Regions from separate parts of the Pseudoalteromonas translucida KMM 520 genome, predicted to be linked through region 2. Evidence: riboswitches for the same ligand, from Rfam matches in the RefSeq annotation. Region 2 holds a riboswitch; the other holds the start of a gene.
The links. Region 2 has a riboswitch for lysine ahead of lysC (lysine-sensitive aspartokinase 3). Riboswitches for the same ligand answer to the same signal wherever they lie in the genome.
Positions count from the first base shown of each region.

Region 1: it holds a riboswitch for lysine, as region 2 does, so the genes downstream of both, dapA (4-hydroxy-tetrahydrodipicolinate synthase) here and lysC (lysine-sensitive aspartokinase 3) in region 2, are expected to answer to the same signal.

Region 1 covers NZ_CP011034.1:185,207-197,399, forward strand. Annotated here, with positions in the region: gene PTRA_RS00885 (succinylglutamate desuccinylase/aspartoacylase family protein) at 1-116, opposite strand, end outside; gene PTRA_RS00890 (PLP-dependent decarboxylase) at 180-1,385, opposite strand; gene PTRA_RS00895 (2,3,4,5-tetrahydropyridine-2,6-dicarboxylate N-succinyltransferase) at 1,385-2,125, opposite strand; gene dapA (4-hydroxy-tetrahydrodipicolinate synthase) at 2,141-3,025, opposite strand; lysine riboswitch at 3,178-3,375, opposite strand; gene PTRA_RS00905 (DNA-3-methyladenine glycosylase I) at 3,579-4,277, shown strand; gene PTRA_RS00910 (protein adenylyltransferase SelO) at 4,287-5,696, shown strand; gene PTRA_RS00915 (OmpA family protein) at 6,081-7,136, shown strand; gene acnB (bifunctional aconitate hydratase 2/2-methylisocitrate dehydratase) at 7,430-10,027, shown strand; gene PTRA_RS00925 (2OG-Fe dioxygenase family protein) at 10,227-10,859, shown strand; gene PTRA_RS00930 (cysteine desulfurase-like protein) at 10,869-12,104, shown strand; gene PTRA_RS00935 (2OG-Fe(II) oxygenase) at 12,124-12,193, opposite strand, start outside.
Region 2 covers NZ_CP011034.1:1,403,190-1,415,382, reverse strand. Annotated here, with positions in the region: gene PTRA_RS06680 (sodium-dependent transporter) at 1-1,043, opposite strand, end outside; gene PTRA_RS06675 (4'-phosphopantetheinyl transferase family protein) at 1,217-1,963, shown strand; gene lysC (lysine-sensitive aspartokinase 3) at 1,937-3,328, opposite strand; lysine riboswitch at 3,404-3,576, opposite strand; gene nhaD (sodium:proton antiporter NhaD) at 3,709-4,956, opposite strand; gene PTRA_RS06660 (hypothetical protein) at 5,188-6,459, shown strand; gene PTRA_RS06655 (condensin complex protein MksE) at 6,465-7,013, shown strand; gene PTRA_RS06650 (coiled-coil domain-containing protein) at 7,010-9,784, shown strand; gene PTRA_RS06645 (DUF4136 domain-containing protein) at 9,894-10,439, shown strand; gene PTRA_RS06640 (peptide-methionine (S)-S-oxide reductase) at 10,588-11,097, opposite strand; gene PTRA_RS06635 (TonB-dependent receptor plug domain-containing protein) at 11,261-12,193, shown strand, end outside.

The DNA of each region.
Region 1 (12,193 bases), 1.2 Mb from region 2:
TACACACTTGGCCCCGTGCCATCGCCTTTTAAACGATACACAGGAATAGTGAGAGGTAAGCCATTGGCAACTTCACCAACGACGATGTTTTCTTGACTAATTGGTGAGGCGATCATGAGTATCTCAACATTTTAATTTTATCTCGGGTACTTTATTTTAGGTACATTATCTTAGGTAAATTATCTCAAGTAATAACTGGCATCTTCGGCTGCACGTAGGCAGCTAAGTTTGTTTTGTTCTAAAACATATTCGCCTGCAAGTTCGTGGCATAAAAAGTACGGCATACTTTCACTAAAACCATAGGCACCACATTGACTAAACACCAACCAGTCGTGCTCATTTAGATCACTTGGTAATGCGTGCTCGCCCAAGCAATCGAGTGCGGTACAAAGTGGCCCGTATAAGCTCATAGCTTGGGTTGGTGTGTTTGAATCTCGTAGTAACGCTGCTGGAAAGTCTTGACTAGTGACGGCTGGGCGCAATAAGTGGTTTATACCGCCACTTAAAATAACTTGTTGTTGGCCATAGTTTTGTTTTCGCTCTACTACTGGGGTCGCGTAATGTCCGCATTCACCCACGGCATAGCGGCCAAGCTCCATCCATAACTCTTCAACGCCCGCCTGTTTTTTAATTTTAGCGAGGGCAGTTATTAAGTCATCCCAATTAAGCGTTATGTCGTTTTGCGTATACGGAATACCCAAGCCGCCACCTAAATCTAAAATTTTAAGGTTTATATTTAAATCGCGAGCAAGCTGGCTAAGTGGTGCAATCATTTGTGACCACAACTCACTGAGTTTTTGCGTGCTGAGCATATTTCCCCATTGAAAAATATGCAGGCCATCAAAGCTAAGTGCGTCATAGTCGGTAATATTAAGTGCCTGCCACTCTGTACAACCGAGTCCAAATGGCGTGAGGCTATCGCCACCTAGTGGATTTTTTTCGCCCTCGGGCCAACGTAACTGTACGCGCAGTAATACCTGTAGTTGACAGTTTTGTAGCTTGGCTTGCTCATTGAGCCAGCGAACTTGATTAATACTTTCGGCAACAAAAGTACGTACGCCGCGCTCAATAAAGTGTTTAATTTGTTTTGGGCTTTTAGCTGGCCCGGTGTTGAGCACGCGATCGCTACTAACGCCTTGAGCAAGTACTTGCTCAAGCTCGCCTTTACTGGCTACGTCAAAATTAAACCCGGCGTTATCTAAGCATTGAATAATTTTAGACAGTGGATTTGCTTTAACCGCATACCACAGTTTTACCTCGGTTTGTGCGACCAATTGTGCCAAGTGATTATTTAGCGTATCTAGGTCGTAAACAAAAAATGGGCTATCGAGTTGGCTTGATAATTCATTAATTGCCGTTTTAACGCCCGTGCTCAAAAAGCTCATTAACGTAAAACCTCTTCAAGTAGTAATGATGCATCACTTTGCTCATCGCGGTACTTAACAATTAACGCGCACGACATGCTTAAACCTTGTGCACGCGCCCATTCGTTTGAAGCAGGGCGAGAGCCTGGTATTACAATAGCGTACTCAGGAATTGGCTCGCCTTTATCAAGTTGGCGCTCGTTTACACAGTCGTATACCGGAATCGTGGCCGATAAACGTACACCAGGAGCAAGCACTGCGCCTTTTTTAATTACTACACCTTCAACAATTACGCAGCCTGCGCCAATAAATGCATCATCTTCAACTACCACTGGGCTGGCACCAATTGGCTCTAACACACCACCAAGTTGCACGGCTGCGCTAAGGTGTACATTTTTACCTACTTGCGCACACGAGCCAACTAAAGCGTGGCTATCTACCATAGTGCCTTCGTCAATGTATGCGCCAATATTTACATACGCTGGTGGCATAATAATAGTGCCTTTAGCTACATAAGCACCACGGCGCACGCTTGAGCCACCCGGGACCATACGTACGCCATCGGTGGCACTAAACTGTTGTGGCGCTAAGTTATGTTTATCAACAAAGCCACCGGCAAATTCGGTGTTTGTACCATTTTTAAAGGCTTCTAAAATACCTTGTTTTACTGCAACGTTAGCCTGCCATTGGCCGCTTTCGTTTTGTGATGCTGCGCGTACTGCGCCCGACTCTAAATTATTTAATAGTTCTAACCAGCTCATTATAAAAACCTATGTTTAATGCCAAGATAAAATGGTGTTGTTTGCTTGTTCAATGCACGTTGTTTGCGTTAATTCGAGGTGAGTTAACGGGGGGCGTAAATACGAACTCGTTAATCGCCCTTGTAAATGCATGAGTACTTTAACGGGAATGGGGTTTGCTACAGTGAACAAGCTACTGATTGCGCTTGACCACTGAGTAAATAAATTGGGGTATTGGCCACTTAGGCTACGCTGTACAAATTCGTGAGTTTGTAGCGGCCAAGCATTAGCTGCTACCGATACCAGTCCTTTAGCACCGGCTTGGGCAAAGTAGGGCATAAGCGCATCATCGCCGCTAAAAATAGCTAAGTTAGGAGCCGCTTGACGGTAAGCTTCAAATTGCGCAATGTTGCCACTGGCTTCTTTAAGTGCCCATAGGTTTTTATGTTGCTGTAGGTTTTGAATGGTTGCTACTGGAATATCGACAGCGCTTCGCCCTGGTACGTTATAAAGCATACAAGGGTGTTTACTTATATTTAAAAGGCTTTCAAACCAATGGGTTTGTCCAATTACACCGGGCTTTGCATAAAGCGGCGAGCCAAGTAAAAAACTATGAATAGGCAGGTGGTTACAGTATTCAACCCAGGCTAATTGCTGTTTGAGGTTCATACCACCTACAGCCACCATTAAGGGTACATTAGGTGATAATTGGCACACGTGCTCAACAATGGCTTGTTGCTCTTTAAGTGTTAAGGCTAAGCCTTCACCTGTGCTGCCTAGTAATAAAATGGCATTATTAGCAGCAGCTTGCTCAGCAACCAAAGTGGTTAAGGTGCCATAGTCGATTGTACCGTTTTGATTAAACGGAGTAACGAGCGCCGTCCAGACTGAGTAGTCATCTAAATTAAAGTTTTTGATCATCTCTCGCGAACTTATAGAATGTTCGGCGAGTTAAGAAGCTATATAGGAAAGAGCCGCATTAACATCGTTCGAACAAATACCCACGTGTAGGGTATGTTATAATTCGAAGAGCGAATGGGCTTAAATAATAGGGCGCACGGCCTTATTATACTAAGACCAGAAGCTCTCCACCAAACTAATAAGCTACGTTTAAATAGCTATTGGTGACAGTCGCTAGGATTCAACCTAGTCGCCCGAAACAACAATGACACAAACATTGTTGTTTCTCGGCGTTAATTCCCCTTACGTATGCTCAATGGAGTTTGTGCTCCTAACATACGCTACCTGAATAACGCACCTCTTCCAGCCCTTTATATTTGTACTGCAAGCAATACAAATATAATTAAATAGGGTAAGTGCGATGATTAAATCATTTTAGCCATCTGGGTGTCAAGCAGCTAAATGCAGATAGTGTCATCGATTTTGGTAACGGTTACGTATAAGGACGATTTCCCTTAAACTAGGGGTTAATCGCGGCGCGAAATTTGTAACTGCAAAATAAGGTTTCAAGCAGATGGAAAAATTTAATGATATTTATCAGCGAGCAGTAGAGCGAAAAGGCTCAACACAAATGCTACAGCAACTACTCGCTAAACCCGCATCTAAGCAACAATTAGCAGCTTTAAGTGATGATGATTGGCTGGAAGAGTTTACGCGTAAGGTTTTTCAAAGTGGCTTTTACTGGTCGGTTATTAACAGCAAGTGGGCAGGTTTTAGAGAGGTTTTTTGGCAGTTTAGCGTTGAAAAATTATTAATGATGCCGCCCGATATGTTGGAGCAAAAAGCCAGCGATGAGCGTATTGTTCGCAATTATAAAAAAGTAAAAACGATCCCCGAAAATGCATTCATGATCCATGAGGTTACCCAGCAACATGGTAGCTTTAGTCAGTTTATTGCAGACTGGCCAAGTGAAGATATTATTGGTTTGTGGGCGTACTTAAAAAAACACGGTGCACGCTTGGGTGGAAATACCGGCCCTTATACTTTGCGTGCATTGGGTAAAGACACCTTTTTATTATCGCGGGATGTTGAGAGTTATTTGCGCGCGCACAAAATTATTGATGGTGGCTTACAAACTAAAAAGTCGTTAACTGCAGCGCAAGCATTTTTTAATGAATTACAGCAACAAAGCGGTTTGAGCATGCAAGAGCTAAGCTTAATTATAGCCTACAGTGTAGGCGATAATCGTGTAGGTATAAGCCAACAACAGTAGAGGGTAGTTATGAATTTAATGCCAAGGTACAGACAAGTAGCCGACAATTTTGCAATTGAAGATCGCCCATCTAAGGTGGCCGCCCCACAGCTATTACTCTGGAACGACAGCTTAGCTAAAGCGTTTAATATTAATGTAGCTCCTGAGTTACGGGCCAGTACTTTTGGCGGCAACGAACAGCAAGCAATTGCAGCGGTTGCACTAGGATACTCAGGGCATCAATTTGGACATTTTTCACCACGCTTAGGCGATGGGCGTGCTCATTTGCTAGGTGCAGTAGCGGATGCGCAAAACCAGTTGTGGGACATTCAATTAAAAGGCTCTGGTGCCACTCCTTACTCTCGTGGTGGCGATGGCCGCTGTGCACTTGGCCCAGCAATACGTGAATATATAATGAGCGAAGCAATGCAAGCGTTAGGTGTTAAAACCACGCGATGCTTAGCTGTGGTTGGTAGTGGCGAAACCGTGTACCGAAACCCACCTCAACCTGGTGCTATTGTAACGCGCCTAGCCAGTAGCCACATTCGTGTTGGCTCGTTTCAGTATTTAGCAACACAAGGCGACGTTGCAGGGCTTAAAAACCTTGCCGACTTAGCTATTGAGCGTCATTACCCAAAAATTCAAACTACAGGACCTGAGCGTTATTTAGCATTTTTAGCTGCAGTGATTAAAAACCAAGTTGAGCTGGTGGTTAGTTGGATGCGAGTAGGCTTTATACATGGCGTAATGAATACCGATAATACGCTGGTTAGCGGCGAAACTATCGATTATGGCCCATGCGCCATGATGAATAGCTTTGATTTTGATACCGTGTTTAGCTCTATTGATAAGCAAGGGCGTTATGCATTTGGTAATCAACCTAATATTGCTAATTGGAACTGCGCCCGCTTAGCTGAGAGTTTAATACCGCTTGTAAATGATGACGACGAACAAGCTGTGGCATTAATGACCCCAATAATAGATAGTTTTGCTGAACAATTTAATGCTGAATTTAGTGCAATGTGGGCAACTAAGCTAGGCTTAGCAGGTACAGATACAGCCGATAAAGAGTTAATTTCAGAGCTATTACAGTTATTAAAAGAGCATCAACTCGACTACACCAATACGTTTGATGCACTAACCGAGTCTTTAACAGGTGCAATGAGCATACCAGGGGCATTAGTTCAGTGGGCCGGTAAGTGGCAAAAACGCACCGATGATCGCAGCTATACAGTAATGCGCGTAGCTAATCCGCGAGTTATTCCTCGTAACCATGTGATCGAAAAAATACTTAGTGAGTATAATAAGGCTGGCTCAAGTGAATTACTGCATGAGTTTATGCAGGTCATGCACACACCTTATGAAAATACTGACAAATTGGCAAAATTTCAGGATGCACCTAGCAGTGATAAAGAGTATTATACTTTTTGTGGTACTTAATCATTATATTTGGGTTTAAATTGCTGATAATATAAGGTTATTTAGCGTACTTAGAGCTGCCTAATTATTGAGCTTAATTGGCTGCAGTGGTATTATTGCTACTCAATTTAAGGCTAAGTAGCTTGGAACTTAATATAACTCACCTAGTGAAGTTGGTACTATTATTTAATAAATTTAGATACCAGCGTAGTATTTATTCTCTAGGGGTTGGGTAAAGTAATTTATATGTCCTAAACTTACTAATACTTGTATATAGTGTATTGAAAATGAATTAATTTATCTTTTGTTAAGTATTGATTAATAAAGGATCAGGTAATCTTAAAAAAACTGGTTGAGCTAGAAAGAATTAGCTATATTTTTAATTGTTAAAATGGGAAGAAAACAATGAAATTAAAATCACTTACAATCGCAATTGCGTTAGCTGCAACTAGCGCATCAGCATTTGCTGCAGAAAAAACTGAAGGTTTTTACATTGGTGTATTCGGTGACTACTATGATGCTTCATGGAGAAACATGCGTGACCAAGCTGGCTTAGATGTAAACGAGTCAACAGGCTGGGGTGCTGAAGTTGGTTACCGTTTCAGTGATTACTGGAGCGCTCGTCTTGAGTATGCAGACATGGACTTTAATGCATTTGACAAGGTTGCTGGCAACCGTAACGGTATTGACGGTGAGCGTTATGGTATCGATGCGCTGTATCACTTTGGTGGTGGTCCTTTTTACGGTCTATTTGGTGTTAAAGAAATGGATGCAGCAATAGATAATACTTTCTTGAACGCAGGTGTTGGTTACCAGCACTTCATTACAGACGGTTTATTTGTTAACGCAGAAACATCTGTTTATCAAGGTCTTGACCGTGGTTATACCGATGTGAACGCTAAATTAGGTATTAACTACTTATTTGGTCAAAGTTCAGTAGCAGAAGAGCCAGTTCAACCAGCTCCAGAGCCAGTAATTGTTGAAGTTGCACCAGTAGACAGCGACAACGATAACATTCCAGATGCAGATGATAAGTGCCCTAACACACCAATGGTAGATGCAGTTGATGCTGATGGTTGTACACTTTATGAAAATAAAGAAGTAACGGTTAAGTTATTAGTAACTTTCCCTAATAATACAGCTAATGTACCAAACAAATACTTTGATGATATCAAGCAAGTTGCAGATTTCATGAAAGAAAATAGCGCAGTAACAGTGCAATTAGAAGGTCATGCTTCTGCACCAGGCGATGCTAGCTATAACCAATCACTATCTGAAAAGCGTGCAAAAGATGTAGCTGCAGAATTAGTTAAAGATGGAATAGAAGAGTCTCGCATTTCTACTGTGGGTTACGGTGAAGACCGTCTTAAAAACCCAGCCAACACACGTGCTGCAAACGCAGAGAATCGTCGTGTTGAAGCACAGTTAACTGCTACAGAAAAAGTAAAAGTTAAGCGTTAATAGCTATTTATTTATATGAACCCAGCTTTATGTTGGGTTTTTTTATGCCTACTAAAAACTAAAATTAAAAATAAATACTAATGATTCTTACTTAATAAACATTCATAGAAATTGATTTTACTTTATCTACTATTCATAATACTTATAGTCGGTATAATCAGTTGCTGAACTGGATAGATTTTCATCTAACCATAAAAGCTTTATAATTAAGCGTTAGAATACTATAAGTATTGGGTAACATTGCGCTTATGAAGCGCTACCGAATACTTTCACGTCACCAAGAGGGCAATATTGTGCTACAAGAATATCGTAAACACGTAGAAGAACGTGCCGCGTTAGGTATCGTACCAGCGCCATTAGATGCTCAGCAAACGGCTGATCTTATTGAATTAATCAAAACTCCACCGGCTGGTGAAGAAGAATTTATTCTCGACTTATTAGCTAATCGTGTACCGGCAGGTGTTGATGATGCAGCTTATATCAAAGCAGGATTTTTAGCGGCAGTTGCTAAAGGTGAAACTAATTCTCCATTACTTTCTAAAGAAAAAGCGGCAGAATTATTAGGTACTATGCTGGGCGGTTACAATATCGCACCTATGATAGACCTACTTGATGACGACACACTTGCACCAATCGTAGTTAAAGGCCTTTCAAACACATTATTAATGTTTGATGCATTTTACGATGTAGAAGAAAAAGCAAAAGCGGGTAACACATTCGCTAAGCAAATTATTGAGTCTTGGGCAAATGCAGAATGGTTTACTAATAAACCAGCTGTTGCTGAAAAGATTTCAGTTACTGTATTTAAAGTAACTGGCGAAACAAATACGGATGACTTGTCACCTGCACCAGATGCATGGTCTCGTCCAGATATTCCACTACATGCTTTAGCTATGCTAAAAATTGAACGTGATGGTATCACTCCTGACAAACCAGGCGAAGTAGGCCCAATCACCCAACTAGAAGAATTAAAAACTAAAGGCTTACCACTAGCTTACGTTGGTGATGTTGTTGGTACGGGTTCTTCACGTAAATCTGCAACTAACTCAGTGCTTTGGTTTATGGGCGATGATATCCCGTTTGTACCAAATAAGCGTGTTGGCGGTGTATGTCTAGGTAATAAAATTGCACCAATCTTCTTTAACACTATGGAAGATTCTGGCGCTTTACCAATTGAGCTAAATGTTGATGAACTTAACATGGGCGAGCAAATTGACATCTACCCATACGAAGGTGTTGTTAAGCAGCATGGTACTGATAAAGTAATCTCTAAGTTTGAACTTAAATCTGAAGTGATTTTAGATGAAGTTCGTGCTGGTGGTCGTATTCCACTAATCATTGGTCGTGGTTTAACAGACAAAGCACGTACATCACTTGGTTTAGGTGCTACTGATATATTTAAAGTACCAACAGCAACTGAAGTATCAGATAAAGGCTTTACACTAGCGCAAAAAATGGTTGGTAAAGCATGTAACGTTGCAGGTATTCGCCCAGGTCAATACTGTGAGCCTAAAATGACAACTGTTGGCTCGCAAGATACAACAGGTCCTATGACACGTGATGAGCTTAAAGATTTAGCCTGTTTAGGTTTCTCTGCAGACTTAACAATGCAGTCTTTCTGTCATACATCTGCATACCCAAAACCTATTGATGTAAACACGCATCACACGCTTCCTGATTTCATCATGAACCGTGGCGGCGTTTCACTTCGCCCAGGTGACGGTATTATTCACTCATGGTTAAACCGTATGTTATTACCAGATACCGTAGGTACTGGTGGTGATTCGCATACACGTTTCCCATTAGGTATTTCATTCCCAGCGGGCTCGGGTGCAGTAGCATTCGCAGCAGCAACAGGTGTTATGCCTCTTGATATGCCTGAGTCAATTTTGGTTCGTTTTAAAGGCGAAATGCAACCAGGTATCACATTACGTGACCTTGTTCATGCAATCCCTTACTACGGTATCAAGCAAGGCTTATTAACAGTTGAGAAAAAAGGTAAAATCAACGAGTTCTCTGGTCGCGTACTAGAAATTGAAGGCGTTGAGCACCTAACTGTTGAGCAAGCGTTTGAATTATCAGATGCATCTGCTGAGCGTTCAGCTGCAGGTTGTACGGTTAAGCTTTCAAAAGAGTCTATTTCTGAATACCTAGAATCAAACATTGTTATGCTTAAGTGGATGATCTCTGAAGGTTATGGCGATGTACGTACGATTGAACGTCGTATTAATGCAATGCAAGACTGGTTAGCTAATCCTGAGCTTATGGAAGCAGATAAAGATGCTGAATACGCTCACGTAGTTGAAATCGACTTAGCTGAGATTAAAGAGCCAGTTCTTTGTGCTCCAAATGATCCAGATGACGCGCGTCTACTTTCTGATGTTGCTGGCGAGAAAATTGATGAAGTATTCATCGGTTCTTGTATGACTAACATTGGTCACTTCCGCGCGGCTGGTAAGTTACTAGATGGCTTTAAAGGTCAACTACCTACTCAGCTTTGGGTTGCTCCACCTACTAAGATGGACAAAGACCAACTAATTGAAGAAGGCTACTATGGCATCTTTGGTCGTGTTGGCGCACGTATAGAAACTCCAGGTTGTTCATTATGTATGGGTAACCAAGCACGTGTTGCTGATAAAGCAACGGTAGTGTCTACCTCTACACGTAACTTCCCTAACCGTTTAGGTAATGGTGCAAATGTATTTTTAGCATCATCTGAACTTGCTGCAGTTGCGGCAATTATCGGTCGATTGCCAACTGCTGCTGAGTATCAAGAGTATGCAGCGAAGATCAATGCAACAGCGTCAGATACATATCGCTACTTGAACTTCCATCGCATGCCTGCTTACACTAAAAAAGCAGACAACGTGATCATTCAACAAGCAGTATAATTTTTACAGCTTATTTAAAAACCCGCTTTTGCGGGTTTTTTATTGGCTAAAATAAATTTTAGATAGTTAATGTTGTTTTTTTGCATTTGTTGTATTAATTTTAGTGGTTAATTGTTTTGAAGTTAAATAATAAAGCAATAAATCCTCTTTGCATGCATTAAAATCCCTGCAATATTATAATTACTATAGCAGGATTTATATGACCGCTTTAAACCCCCAGAATTTACTGCAGCTGCGTTTTATTAACCAAACAAATATTGATTTGGTTAAGCCTTCTTTTGATAACCTGCCGACTAATCCTTATGCAGATGGTGCCTTTCGTAAACGCCGTTACTCTGTAGTTAAACTACAAAATGGTGAGCTAAAGCTACAAGCAACAAAAGCATTTGTACAAGATGATGCAATTAATACTTTTCAGGGTAATGTTGAGCGTAGCTACGAAAATTTAGAGCAAAGCCTACTTGAGTCAGCGGGCATGAAAAGTATTGTGAATGAGTTTCGTCAAATTACTGGGATTGATGAAGAACGTGATATCGAAATTCATCAATTTCGTATGTTAGCGATTGATAGTGATACGCCTGCGGCGCCAGAAGGCGTGCACCAAGATGGTTTTGATCATGTGTGTGTATGTGGTGTATCGCATGAAAACTTAGAGGGCGGTGAGTTGCTTGTATACGAAAACAAGCAAGCCGATCCCTGTTTTAAAATGGCCATAAAAGACGGTATGTTTGCAGTTATTAACGACCGTCAAGTGTGGCATAACGCCACTCCAATGAATAAACTTGATGCCAGTAAACCAGGTTACCTGGATTGCTTTGTATTAACGTCTTAAGGAATGAGCATGAATATAACGCAATTACGTGAGCAATTTCCGGCATTAATGCAAAGCGTTAATGATAAATCCCCCGTGTTTTTAGATGGCCCCGGTGGCTCGCAAGTACCGCAATCGGTACTTAACGCTATGACTGCTTATTTGGGTTATTACAACTCAAATTTAGGCGGAGCATTTTTCTCAAGCGATAAAACCGTTGAGCTAATGGCAAATGCGCGCCAAGCTGCTGCCGATTTACTTAATGCACCTAGCTCACAACAAATTGTATTTGGTCCGAATATGACCAGCTTAACGTTTAGCTTTAGCCGTGCAATTTCACGCGGCTGGCAAGCGGGTGATGAAATTATTGTCACTAACGCGGATCATTTTTCTAACGTTTCGTCGTGGCAGCAAGCAGCTGAAGATAAAGGTGTTAAAGTTAATACTGCGCTTATTAACGAAGCCGACTGCACACTCAATATGGCGCAGTTCGAGAGTTTGCTAAACAGTAATACTAAGCTGGTAGCGGTAACTTACGCCTCTAATACCACAGGCTCAATTAACAATATTAAACGTATTGTTGAGCTTGCTCACAACGTAGGTGCGCTAGTATATGTTGACGCCGTACATTATGCACCGCACGAACTTGTAGACGTACAAGCACTTAATTGCGACTTTTTAGCCTGCTCTGCGTACAAGTTTTTTGGCCCGCATTTAGGTATGGTTTATGGCAAAAAAGAGCACCTTGAAGGATTTACCCCGTACAAAGTTGAGCCAGCTAAAGACGTAGCGCCAGGTCGCTGGGAAACTGGCACGCAAAGCTTTGAAGCCATGGCTGGTTTTATAGCGGCAGTTGATTATATTGCAGCAGTTAGCGAGCTTGACGACAGCCATTCGCGTCGTGAAAAGTTAAATGTTGCCTTTGCTAAAACCAAGCAACACGAAATGGCGCTGAGTGAATACTTTTTAACGCGCTTAGTTAATTACCCGCGTATTAAGCTGTTTGGTATAGATGACTTAGATCGTTTAAATGAGCGTACGCCCACTTTTGCGTTAACGTTTGAAGATTTAGAGCCGCGCGCTGTATCTGAATTTTTAGGTAAGCAACATATTTGTGTATGGGATGGCAACTTTTACGCACAAGGTTTGTGTGAGCAACTCGGCGTACTTGATAAAGGTGGCGTAGTGCGCATTGGTTGCATGCACTACAACACCACCGCAGAGCTTGATCAGTTATTTAATTTGTTTGATGAGCTACTAGGTTAATATACATAAAAAAGGTGCGCTAGCTCTTTGGCGCACCGTATATTTGCTCTGCGCGGTTAAACAATACCCACGAGGTTAAAATATACTTA
Region 2 (12,193 bases):
CGATCAACGCCGTGGTTTTCGACTAAAAATGCCACCGGTATTTCGGTGGTTGATATAGTAGAAGTAACCGAGGCTATCGACATTAATACAAAAAACAATAACCCAACCAATAAGCCAATATCGCCCATGGTGCTAAATAACGCGGGTAAAATGGCAAAAATAAGCTGCCCTTCGCCAATTAATTTACCGTTACTAAATACTTCTACGCCGTTGTGCTGCGCCACGTAAATAGCAGGCACAATAAGTAAACCAGCTAAAAAGGCCACACTGGTATCGAGTAGTGCTACGCTGGCAGTCAGTTTTGGTAAGTTAGCACCGGGTTTTAAATACGAGCCGTAAATCATCATGCAGCCCACACCTAGCGATAAGGAGAAAAAGGCTTGCCCCATAGCTGCAATAATTAAGTTAGGGTCGAGTATTTGGCTAAAGTCAGGTATTAAATACGCTGCAAAGCCATCACTTGCACCATCAAGCGTTGCAATATAAATAATTAAACCAATTAGCAATACTAGCAGCACCGGCATTAAACGCCGTGACCAGGTTTCAATACCCGATTTAACCCCTTTTAAAATAATACTCGCGGTTAAAATAAGCATAAGCGGGGTAAACACAAAATTACGCAGCGCAGAGTCGCTGTGTAAAAATTCGCTAGCGCCGCTAAACCCTAAAAATGTAGTTACTGGTTCAATAGCATACGACAGCATCCACCCCGCCACTATTGAATAAAAGCTAAGCATTACAATAGCGCCGCCAAGGCCAATATAACCTGCAGCCGCGCCTACTTTAGGGGCTTTATTTTGCCATGCTTGCCTAAGTGCTTTTACCGGATTAGCTTGGGCGTAATACCCTAAATACAGCTCGGTATATAAAGCCGGCAAAGCAAGTAAAAATATAACAATAAAGTAAACCAGCAAAAAAGCACCACCACCATGGTTAGCAGCCTGCGTAGGAAAACCCCATATATTACCTAAACCTACCGCTGCGCCAGCGGCGGCCAATACAAAACCAAGTCGACTTTGAAAACCATCACGCACTTGTGTCATACACCTACAAATCTGTTATTATTTTAGCTGTTGTGAATTAAACCATATTTCATCGCGCCTTAGTAATAAAAATGTACCTAGCGCGCACAACAACTAACAACCGCTCACTATATGTTCAGCATATGCATACAAGCAGGTAATCGGTATTAAATTTATTATTATTTTGAGCGTTTATGAGTTCACTTTACTTTAAAAACACCCTGCAAATTAATCAGCCTTTTAGTAACAATAAAAGCCCTATTTTATTGTTTGACGCTAAAACGCTCGATATAAGCCAATTTAATTTGCCTGATTATTTAAGCCCTTTTGAGCTGCAAATAATAAACCGCCGTAAAAGCACATCGGCCAAGCAAGAGTATTTAGCCACGCGATTATTACTTAAGTATTTAGTTATAACCTCGCACCCTAATATGGCGGGCATTAAGCCATGTAATATAAGCTCAGAGTTTAACCTACAAACAAGTAAATTAGCGCTACACATTAATAACAGCCATACCGTTATTAATACCTGTATATCGCATTCTAATGGTTTTGTTGGCGCTGCACTTAACCCTACAAAAGCCCAGTTTGGTTTCGATATTGAAAAAATAAGCACAAAGCGCCCTTTTGAAAAACTCGCAAAGCATTTTTATCATACCGATGAAATTGCGCTGATCACCAAGCCCACCAATGCAGAGGATCAAGCTAAACACTTTTTTAGAATTTGGACCTTAAAAGAAGCGCTCGCTAAAGCCACTAGCCGCCCTATTGCCAAGTTACTAAGCCCTAATGTGTTTACAGAGTTAACTTGCACACAGCTTAATGCCAGTAGTTCTGTGGTAGGTGAATTTGATATAAGTGTAGTGAGCGAAAAAAGCACTGACTGGCAGTGCTCTCTTATTAATTTAGCTATATTAGGCCGCGCAATCGCTTTCAAGTAGTCGGCTATGAATAGCTTGCACTACGTTATCGGATTCGCCTTGCTCGACCAAAAAGCACAAGTTATGCTTACTTGCACCGTGGCAAATTAGCCTTATATTAAAGTCACTTAATACCTGCATTAAGTTCATTTCGTGCTGGCGCAACTGTATTTCTGAGCCAATAAGCGCCACTAAGGTTAAGTTGTTTTCTACCGATACATGACAAAACTCAGCAAGTTTATCTAAGCAACCCTGATCAAGCTCTGGACGCGATGCATTAGGCGCGTTATCAAGCGTTATTGCTACGCTAATTTCAGAAGTAGTCACTAAATCTACCGAAATATTAAACTCACTTAAAATGGTAAATACTCGGGCTAAAAAGCCACTAGCTAATAGCATTTCGGGGCTTTTAAGGGTAAGTAATATTTGATTTTTACGTTGTGTTACTGCGCGAATTCCTGGCAGTTGCGACTTTTCACGTTCAATCCAAGTACCACCGCGCTCTGGCTCACGGCTCGACCCTACAAACACATTAATATGGCTGCGACTGGCGGGTAAAATAGTTGCCGGATGCAATACTTTTGCACCAAAGGTAGCCATTTCGGCGGCTTCGTCAAAGCTGAGGCGTGCAATAGGCGTGGCTTTTACACATAAACGCGGGTCGGTACTAAAAATACCCACTACGTCAGTCCAAATATGTACACTTTTAGCATGAATAGCCTCGGCCAGTAATGCAGCACTGTAGTCTGATCCGCCGCGCCCTAAAGTGGTCGTTTGGCCGTGTTCGTCGCTGCCAATAAAGCCCTGTGTAACAATTACTTGATCGTCTAACAGCGGAATAAGTAATGCGCTTGCTGCTTGTGCAGTAGCTGCAACATTAGGAGTTGCTTTGCCAAATTGACTGTCGGTTTTAAGCACTTGGCGCACGTCAAAGCGTATTGCATTTAAACCTTTTAAACGCAGCACTTGGGTAAATAAATAAGTTGATAACCGCTCGCCAAAACTTAATAGCTCGTCATGTAGCGCTTTAGTTTGTAGTGTTTGGCTGGCTAGTTTTTCAAATGCCGCTAACGTTTGGGCAAAGCCCTGCGCTAAGTCGGTATCTAAACTCAACTCGGCTAAAATAGCCTGCTGAATCGCCAGCACGCCGTTAATATGTGCTTGGCGCTCATCTTCACTAAGGTTGTTTTTACATAGCTCAACTAAATGATTAGTGACTCCTGCGCTGGCGCTTAGTGCAACAATACGCACGCTTTTATCTGCTACTACAATTTTACTACTGTGGTCCATAGCCGCAAAGTTAGCTACGCTGGTGCCGCCAAATTTAGCAACGGTATAATTTGATTTGCTGCCTAATACTACATGTGGCACTGATTGGGTTGTCATTTTGTCTCCTTTCACGGCATCCAAACCGTAATAAAACAAGAAGAACTTGGCAGCAAATATAAGGTAAGAAAATTCACTGCCAGAAGCTCTCCACCTATATTGGTGACAGTTTTGAGGATTCAGCCCCATAAACCGAAAAACAACGACGACGACGCGTTATTTTTCTCGGCGAGTACCTCCCTCTTTAATGCTCAACGGCGTTCGTCACCTCACATTAAATACCTAAGTATCGCACCTCTTCTGAATGTTGTATTAATGGCTATTTTAGCAATCACTAATAAAACAAAACCCCAGCAATATATTGAAAAGATCAATACTTTACTGGGGCTTTGAAAGTTATCGTTTAGACATCTAGCTGTCAAGCACTTTAATAACTAATATTAAACAAAACCTGCCATTAAATACGAGCCTGTATAGCCTACGGTGTAACAAATTAATAAATAAAACGACAAACGTAAATAGCTCATAAAGGTCAGTTCTTTAACTTTGCTCATGGCAATAATACCCGCCGCTGAGCCTATAATTAACATAGAGCCCCCTACGCCTGTGGCATAAGTAAACGACAGCCAATGCTGCTGTGTCATTACTATATCTGCTTTTAATAACGCGGCAGTAAGTGGTACGTTATCAACGCCTGCCGACAATATACCCATTAAATAGTTTGCGTATTCAGGTGCCATTATTGTGTACAGGTCGCTAAAGTTGCTTAACATACCAACTTCTTTTAACGCCCCTACCAGTAATAATACACCTACAAAAAACAACAAGGTGTCGTATTCTATTTCACGAATAAAATCTATCATGTCTTTGTTTATGTCTTTTTTGCGCATTAAAAATTGCGCCACTAAAAACATCATAGACAAACCAAACAAAAAGGTAAGCAATGGCGGTACACTGTATAAAACACTCAGTGTTAAGGTAGCAATAACCGTAGATAAGAAGATAACTGCAATTGTAATATCGGTTTTTTCAATGCGTTTTTGCTTGGTTTTAGTAAAGTCGAGCTGGCCATTTAAGCCTATTGATAACAGTGCAGCTAACAGCATCACACTTACAAATGCTGGCCCAATTAACAATAACAAATTGCTAATAGTTACTTTGCCATCTAAAAATATCATTAACGTGGTTACATCACCGGTAATTAACGACACACCACCAGAGTTAACCGCAAAAATTATCAGCGTGGCGTATCTAATTAGCTTTTTGGCTTCAAGTTTTAATGATAAAACCACCGCTAAAGATATAAGCGTAGCAGTTACGTTATCGGAAATAGAAGAGAATAAAAATGCAAAAACACCAACCAAAAACATTAACTTACGTTCGCTAATTCGTTTTGGCATAATCCGGTTAACAATATTTTCGATAAACCCTTTTGAGTTTAAATAGGCAACAAAGGTCATTGCCGCCATTAAAAACAACCATAAGGAGGCAATTTCTAAAATATTATGATTAAGGAGTGATTGAATCGTATCAGGGCTTTGCCCATTAATAGGGAAGATAAAAGAGATAATCCAGCAGAGCGTACCAAAAAAAAGTGTCGTTTTAGCTTTGTTTACGTGGATTATATCCTCAATAACAATCAGCAAAAATGCAATCGCTATTAAAGTCAGGATAATAGAGGAAACCATGATAATTGAACAACCTTTGGAATAATGTAAAAATTGAACCTATGAAGAAAATAGAGCCGCATATTTCGTGTGCCTATTTTCGGTGCGGATGTTATCACTATGACCTGGTAAAAACTATTATTAAATCGTTGTAAAAACGAATACCATAGTGCTATCAGCGCTATTAAAATTATGAATAACTCGCTTATTTAGCTCGTTATTTAACAACATACTAGGATGTATAAACGCCTTATGATCCCAGCTAAAAAGCTATTAAATACCCTTAGCGAACATTGGGGGGTGCTAGAGCTATTATTTAAACGTTTTAAAATGGCCGACTTTAGTATTAAAGATTTGCAAAATGCCATTAAACACAAACAACCTACATGGCATAACGAGCGAATTTATAAAGAAACTAATCGCTTGTTAAATCAAGATATTATAATTCCTTTAGCTAAATCTTCGCAGCTTGAAATAAACCGTGCCATTGCCGACTTTGCTACATTTTTACTGCAAGAAGAGCATTTAGGTTTAGCACAAGAAATTAGCGTATTAGTAGAGGACTTAGCTCGCCTTGGCGATCGCTTAGCTAACGCGGGCGAAGTGGAAGATTTTGACGACTTACGCCGTTTTAGCCGTATTATGGATGATCGGGTACGCAAAATAATGAAACTGTACGCACACAACGAAAACGCCATTTTAAATATTGTTGAGCAAGCTAAATCTAATAACGCGGTGCAATCGCTGCAAAAGCGTTATAAAGCGGTAATAGAAGCGTTTGACGAATACATAGAGCCAATGCTAGAAATGATTGATATTCGCGGCGAATTTCATGCCTGTTTTAATCTTATAGAGCTGCAAATTAGTACGCAAATAGAGCGTATTGAGCAATCGGGTAAAGCATATACCGACAAACGCATGCTAGAGCAATTACGTACCCGTATTCTCGAAATGCATTTAGTAGGCCGCGAAAGCCTGCGTAAAAGTGCCGACATGCTAATGCCGCTGCGTGAAGAGCTACGCCGAAATAACTTAATTACCCGCCAAGCTGCAAAAGTGCTTGGGCTAGTGCGTAAAAATGGCGTAGACAACATGCTAACAGCGGTGCAACCACACTTTGTGAGCGACGCACAGCGTTACTCGCTGGGGCAACAACGTCATATAGTTGCCTATATGGCAAGTTTGGTTGAGTTTGAACACCAAGAATACCAATTGCCCGATCAGCAAGATGTACCGCCTTTTCAAACGCCAAACATTCCCGATTACAACGATGTTAAAAGCAGCTTTGCAAAACGCTTCAATACAAAACGTAAAAAGCCGCAACCATTGCTGCAATTTTTAGACGAAAGTTACCCCGATTTAGATGCCGAAGAAATGCTGTTTTTGTATCAAAAATTAGTGAGTGACGACGAGCTTGAAAAAAGCCAAAGCGATGAAAAAGCACGCTTTAAAATTGCCGGTCAGTATTTTTCTCTTTATCCCTATAATTCACAGCCGCAAAAACCTAGTAAGGCAGATGAGTAATCACCATGACACAAATAAACTTAAACGAGCTTACCCACTTACAAGCAATTAATAAAAAATTAGTGGCGGGTTATCATATTTGCGAACAAGACAACCTAATGTGGCAAGAGCTGGATCAAAACATAGACGCTTACAGCGCGCTATTTAGCGCCCTAGGTAACGAGCTAAAACACGACAGCCGTGGCTTTTATTACTTTAGCAGCGACGAAAGCACACCCAATATGGGCAAAATATCCCGTGCTATTGCCCTCACTATTTATATTTTAATTGAGCACTACGCCAACACCGGCAAAGACCCAATGCGCGCCTTGTTCGACGAAGTAAACGATTTAGAGTTAATGCAAACCTTAGTGCAAATTAACAAACACTTGTTTGATCAACTAGAGATATTTTCGGGCTCCGATCTGCGCAAAGACGTGTACCTGCGCATGGTGCGCTTAGGTTTGGCACGCGAAGTAGAAGCAGGCTTTATGCTACAAGCCCCTATTCATCGCTATATAGATGCCTTAATGGAAGTAAACGAAGAAACCTACCTAACAGAGGACGAGCAATGAAAAATTTATACGGACTAAGTAAACTCGCCCTACTCAATACTGCAGGTTACGCAAAATGTGTGATCCCGCTGGATAAAAGCAGCTCTATTTGCGCGCCTAATAATACCGGTAAAAGCTCGGTAATAAATGCTCTTCAGTTTCCGCTTATTAACGATTTACGCCTAACCGAATGGGATGGCCACGATTTAGACGAAACCCGTAAGTTTTATTTTTCGTCCGATCAATCCTACATTTTGCTTGAAGCAAACCTGCCCCATGGCTCAGTAGTAATTGGTGTAGCGGGTTTGGGGAAAATTGCCGGTTATGCGCACCAATATTTTTGCTACCAAGGTAAGCTTGATTTAGAGCAGTACACCCAAGGTAAAACCATTATTAAATACACTAAGCTGTTTAGCCATTTAAAACAGCTTGGGTACAACCCCATAGAGCTAAAAGCGCAAGAGCTAAACGCCCTACTCACCGGCGGCGCAACCCCATTTGACGACGAGATCAACTTAAAAATGATCCCGCTTAATAACGTTCAAGATTCGACTATTTATAAAGAAATATTTCGCCGTATTCTTAACTTACATAAACTCGGTGCCGCCGATGTAAAACGCTTTATGCTACGTGTATTTGAGCGCCACATGTCTAACTCTAAGGTCGACTTTTATGAAGTGTGGCGTCGCTCGTTCGACAAAGTAAACCGCAGTAAACGTGAGTTACACGCCCTTGAATCGATGCAAGAGCCCATAGCCGCGCTTGAGTCGATGCTAGAGAACCAAACTGTACTAAAAGGTAAATTAGCGGCTTATGCTCCAAAAATTGACCAAGCACTCATTGACTTTGACAACTACCAAGAATCGCAACTAGAAGAGCTGGCAATAGCGCTTGAAAACATAGAGCACGAAAAACACGAGTTTGAACAAAAGCAAAGTTTGTACGTGCAGCAGTCGCGCGATATAGAGCGCAGGCAAACGCAAATAGAGCAATGGTTTTTAGATTTTAACGCACTTAAAAACGAATTTGAACTGGTTAACAAAGCCACGCTTAAAACAAACCTAACCCAGTTAAAGCAAGACTACGAGTCGCTTTCGCACTCTATTACCAGCGCACAAGGGCAAAGCCTGCATACACTTGACTACCGTATTAGCGAAACCCAAAAACAAATTAAGAGCTTAAAGCTGCAACTTAAAAACTTGGAATTTAATTTATTTACCCGCATGCGCGAAGAGCTGTCGTTAAAAGAAGTGGAAGAAATTTCGCGCATTTTAAACCCCGACATGCTTTCGTTTGCAACCACCAGCAATGGCGATATAAGTATTGATGACGAAGATGCGTTTGGGGAATTTTTATCGCACTTAAGTGAAAACGTTAAAGGCGGCGTACTTACACTGCCTGGTGCGAGTATTAAGCTTAAAAAGCTCTCGCCTGTACAAATGCAAAGCGGCGAAAATAAAGAGCAACTAACTGCTCAGCTAAGCGCCCTTGAACAGGCTTTAAAAGAGTTTAAGCAACAGCGCGATGTAGCGGCAAATGTGGCCGACAAGCAAAAAGAAAAAGACACCTTGTACGATGAACTAATGAGCGCCGAAGCCGCTCTTAAACGTTTAGAGCAGTTTGACACTATGCTGCAATCGGCAGAAGCACAAACCATGCTAAAAGAGCAGCTGTTAGCCGAGCGCGATCAGGTTGACGATTATCTACAAGACATTCAAAAAAATAGCGGCTCAATTAGCGACCGACGCTCAATAATTAAATCAAAACAGGCGCAAATTAATCGCCAATCTGATCGTTTGCGCCAAGTTAAAAGTGAGCGAATTGACCACACCCTTGATTTATACAGCGGCAAAGTTACCCCTTACATGATAGAGGTAACAATAGACTTTGATAATTTAAGCGACCTAGTGCACCACTTTAATAAAGACTGCCAAGAGCTGCGTAACTTTGAGATAAACGTACGCAATACCTATTTACATATTTATAACGCCGGTATTACCAAGTTTGATAACGAAAACGATGAGTTTAGTAAGTATCAAAAACTCATTAGTGCGTTTCATAACATTGATAACGAACGCGATGCCGTTGAGCGCCAAGGCCGCGTGGCTCTAACTGAAGTAGCCGCAACCATTAAAGGCCTGCGCGAAGATTTAGACCGCCTGCGCCGCGAAATGAACAGCTTTAATAAAGGCATTAGCCAGCATCGCATTTCGAACCTTCAAGCATTTAAAATTAATGTAATACCGCGCAAAATGTTAGTTGATAGCATAGATACTATAATTAGTACCTCGCATCAGTTTGAGCAAGGGGACACGCTGGATTTACTCAGCCAAGAACCCTATAGCGAAAGCGCAGTAAACGAGGCGAAAGATCATTTAATTAAGCTCGCCTCCGACAAAGCTGGCCTTACCCTCACCGATTTATTTGATATTCGTTTTGAAGTAGTCAATCGCGCAGGCGATACCGAACACTTTGACAAAATAGACTCGGCGGGTTCAAACGGCACGCGCATAACTATTAAGTTATTATGTGGTATGTTGTTTATTCGCTATTTGTTAAGCTCACAAGAACAAAACTTATACCGTATACCTATATACATAGATGAAGCCGCCGACATTGACCCGCAAAATCAAAAGGCAATTATTGAAACCGCGCTTAGCTTTGGCTTCGTCCCTATATTTGCCTCAGTTAAACCGCAAACAAGCTGCGATTATATTGTGCCAATTCGCTCAGTTAAAGACGGTGCACAAAACTGGGTAGACGAAAAAGACTGGATAGAAGTTGAACATTAAGTAATTAATCAATGGTTCAGCTATAGCAGCTAAACTGTTGTTAAGCGCTTAAATATCACACTGTTTAACAATGTGTGTTATTTTATAAAAAAGATTAGGAGCAAACTGTATGAAAAATATTTTTATTGTAGCCGCACTTGCGTTTTTAACTGCTTGTACGCAAACCGCAGATTGGGATTACGACAAATCAGCAAACTTTGCTAACTATAAAACGTTTGCGTGGGTAGAAAATGCAGATTTAACAAAAGACACCAATAACTATCAAATTAATGCGTTAATGGAAAAACGTGTACGCAGCGCAATAAGCAGTGAGCTTAATCAGAAAATGGGTATGAGCTTAACCGATCCTGCTCAAGCAGACGTGCTGGTAAACTACCATGCGTCGGTAGATAAAGAGCTAGACGTAAGTTCTTTTAACATTGGCTACGGCGCTCGTTGGAGCTCGTGGGGTTTAGGGTATCAAAACGATATATCTGCTCGTGAATACGAAGTAGGCACTTTAGTTATTGATATTATTGAGCGTGAATCAAACCAGTTAGTATGGCGCGGCGCTGAAGATGGTCGATTAAAGAAAAACCAATCTCCTGAGCAACGTGAACTGTCGGTTAGAAAAACAGTTGCTAAAATTTTAAGTAACTTCCCGCCACAAAAGTAGCCGCTGGTTTTAAAGCACATATAAAAGCTCACAATGTGTGAGCTTTTTTGTGGCTGATTGTTTTTATTAAATTTTTTGCTGTAGCCGCAGAGCCTGCTGATAAGAAAAACAATCGCTCTTTGCATAATTGATATAGCAGACTTTCGCTTTATTTCGATTTATATTTATGTAATAACTCAGGTGGTATATGGCAATAGTCATCAGGGAAGTTAGTTAGCCGGTCTTGGTGCTCTGCATCGCTTGGAACATAATTGGTTAGCAGCTGAACTTGTACCACTATTTTATCTGCATCAGCGCGTTGGTTTATATAGTCGTTTGCAATTGTTAAGTGACATTGCTGTTTACTATAAATAGCACTACGGTATTTTAATCCAACATCGTTACCCTGCTTATTAACACTGTAAGGGTCAATAATCTCAAAAAAGTATTCAATCAGTTTATTGAGTGTCACGGCTGTTATATCAAAGGTTACTTTCACGCATTCGGCATAACCGTCGTATTCACCTTGTGTATTATTATTTGTGCCATTAGCTCGCCCTGCCTCAGTGGTAACAACGCCGGGTAAGTACTTAATAAACTCTTGTACCCCCCAAAGGCAGCCTCCGGCAAAGTAAATGCTTTCTAGATGCGAATTGTCGTTTGTTTGTACTGTGCTCATAAAATCAATTACCCTACTTTACGAATGATTATCAAATGCAATTTTTTAAGATTAATATACAATACCAAGCCAAATTACAATTATTTGACTACTTTATCACGCCTTAACAGGGTGTTTCGGATTTAATTGTTAGCACAATTACATATACAAAAATGAGAAAAACATGAATCGTGCCCCGCGCCTTATATTACCTATATTATTACCTACATTGCTATGCAGTGTTACTGGCTTTGCCTACGCTGAAGTACAAACTAAAAATGCCACAGCAATAGAGCAAATAACGGTTGAAGCTTCCCCTACTGCAAATAAGGAACCCGTGGGCACCTTCGACTCACCGGTTTCTAATTTAGAGTATGATCCGCGTGTTGATGTGCAATCGCGTAATATGGCCGAAGCACAAGCCGATGTAACCATTCGTGGTGGTATTTTCGAAAATACTGGTTTTAGGGTTGGCAGCGCAACGTTGTTCGATCCGCAGTCGGGACATTACTTTGCCGAAATTCCTATAGCGCCACAAATGTTACGTGGCCCAGCTATATTCACCGCAGCAGATAATGCACTTTATGGCGTTAACAGCTCCGTTGGTACAGTATCGTTTGCTTGGAAGCCAATTAGTACCGGTGGTAGCGTATCACTTGGGGTTGGCAGCAATGACTTTAATTTACAAAGCCTGCATGCGGGCGTGAATATACCATTGGATGGTATTTCCGATTGGCAGCTGGGTGTAGAAGGCGAGTTTTCTCACTCACAAAGTGATGGCTCTATTGATTATGGCGATCATGACTTTACCCGCGCCTCAAGCCGTGTTCAATTGGTGGGCCCAGACTCACAAACCGATCTGTTTTTTGGCTCTCAAGAAAAGTTTTTTGGTTGGCCAAATTTGTATACTCCATTTGGGGTTAACGAAACTGAAGATCTTAAAACTCAGCTATTTATGCTCAACCATAAACAAAACTATGGCGCCGAGAGCTCGTTTGAAGTATCTACATATTATCGTAAACACGAGGATCACTATGTGTATTCTCGTGAAAACCCAATGTCGTTCGAAGCGTTTCATCAAACCGATGTTAAATCACTAGCACTTTCGGGGCGCCAT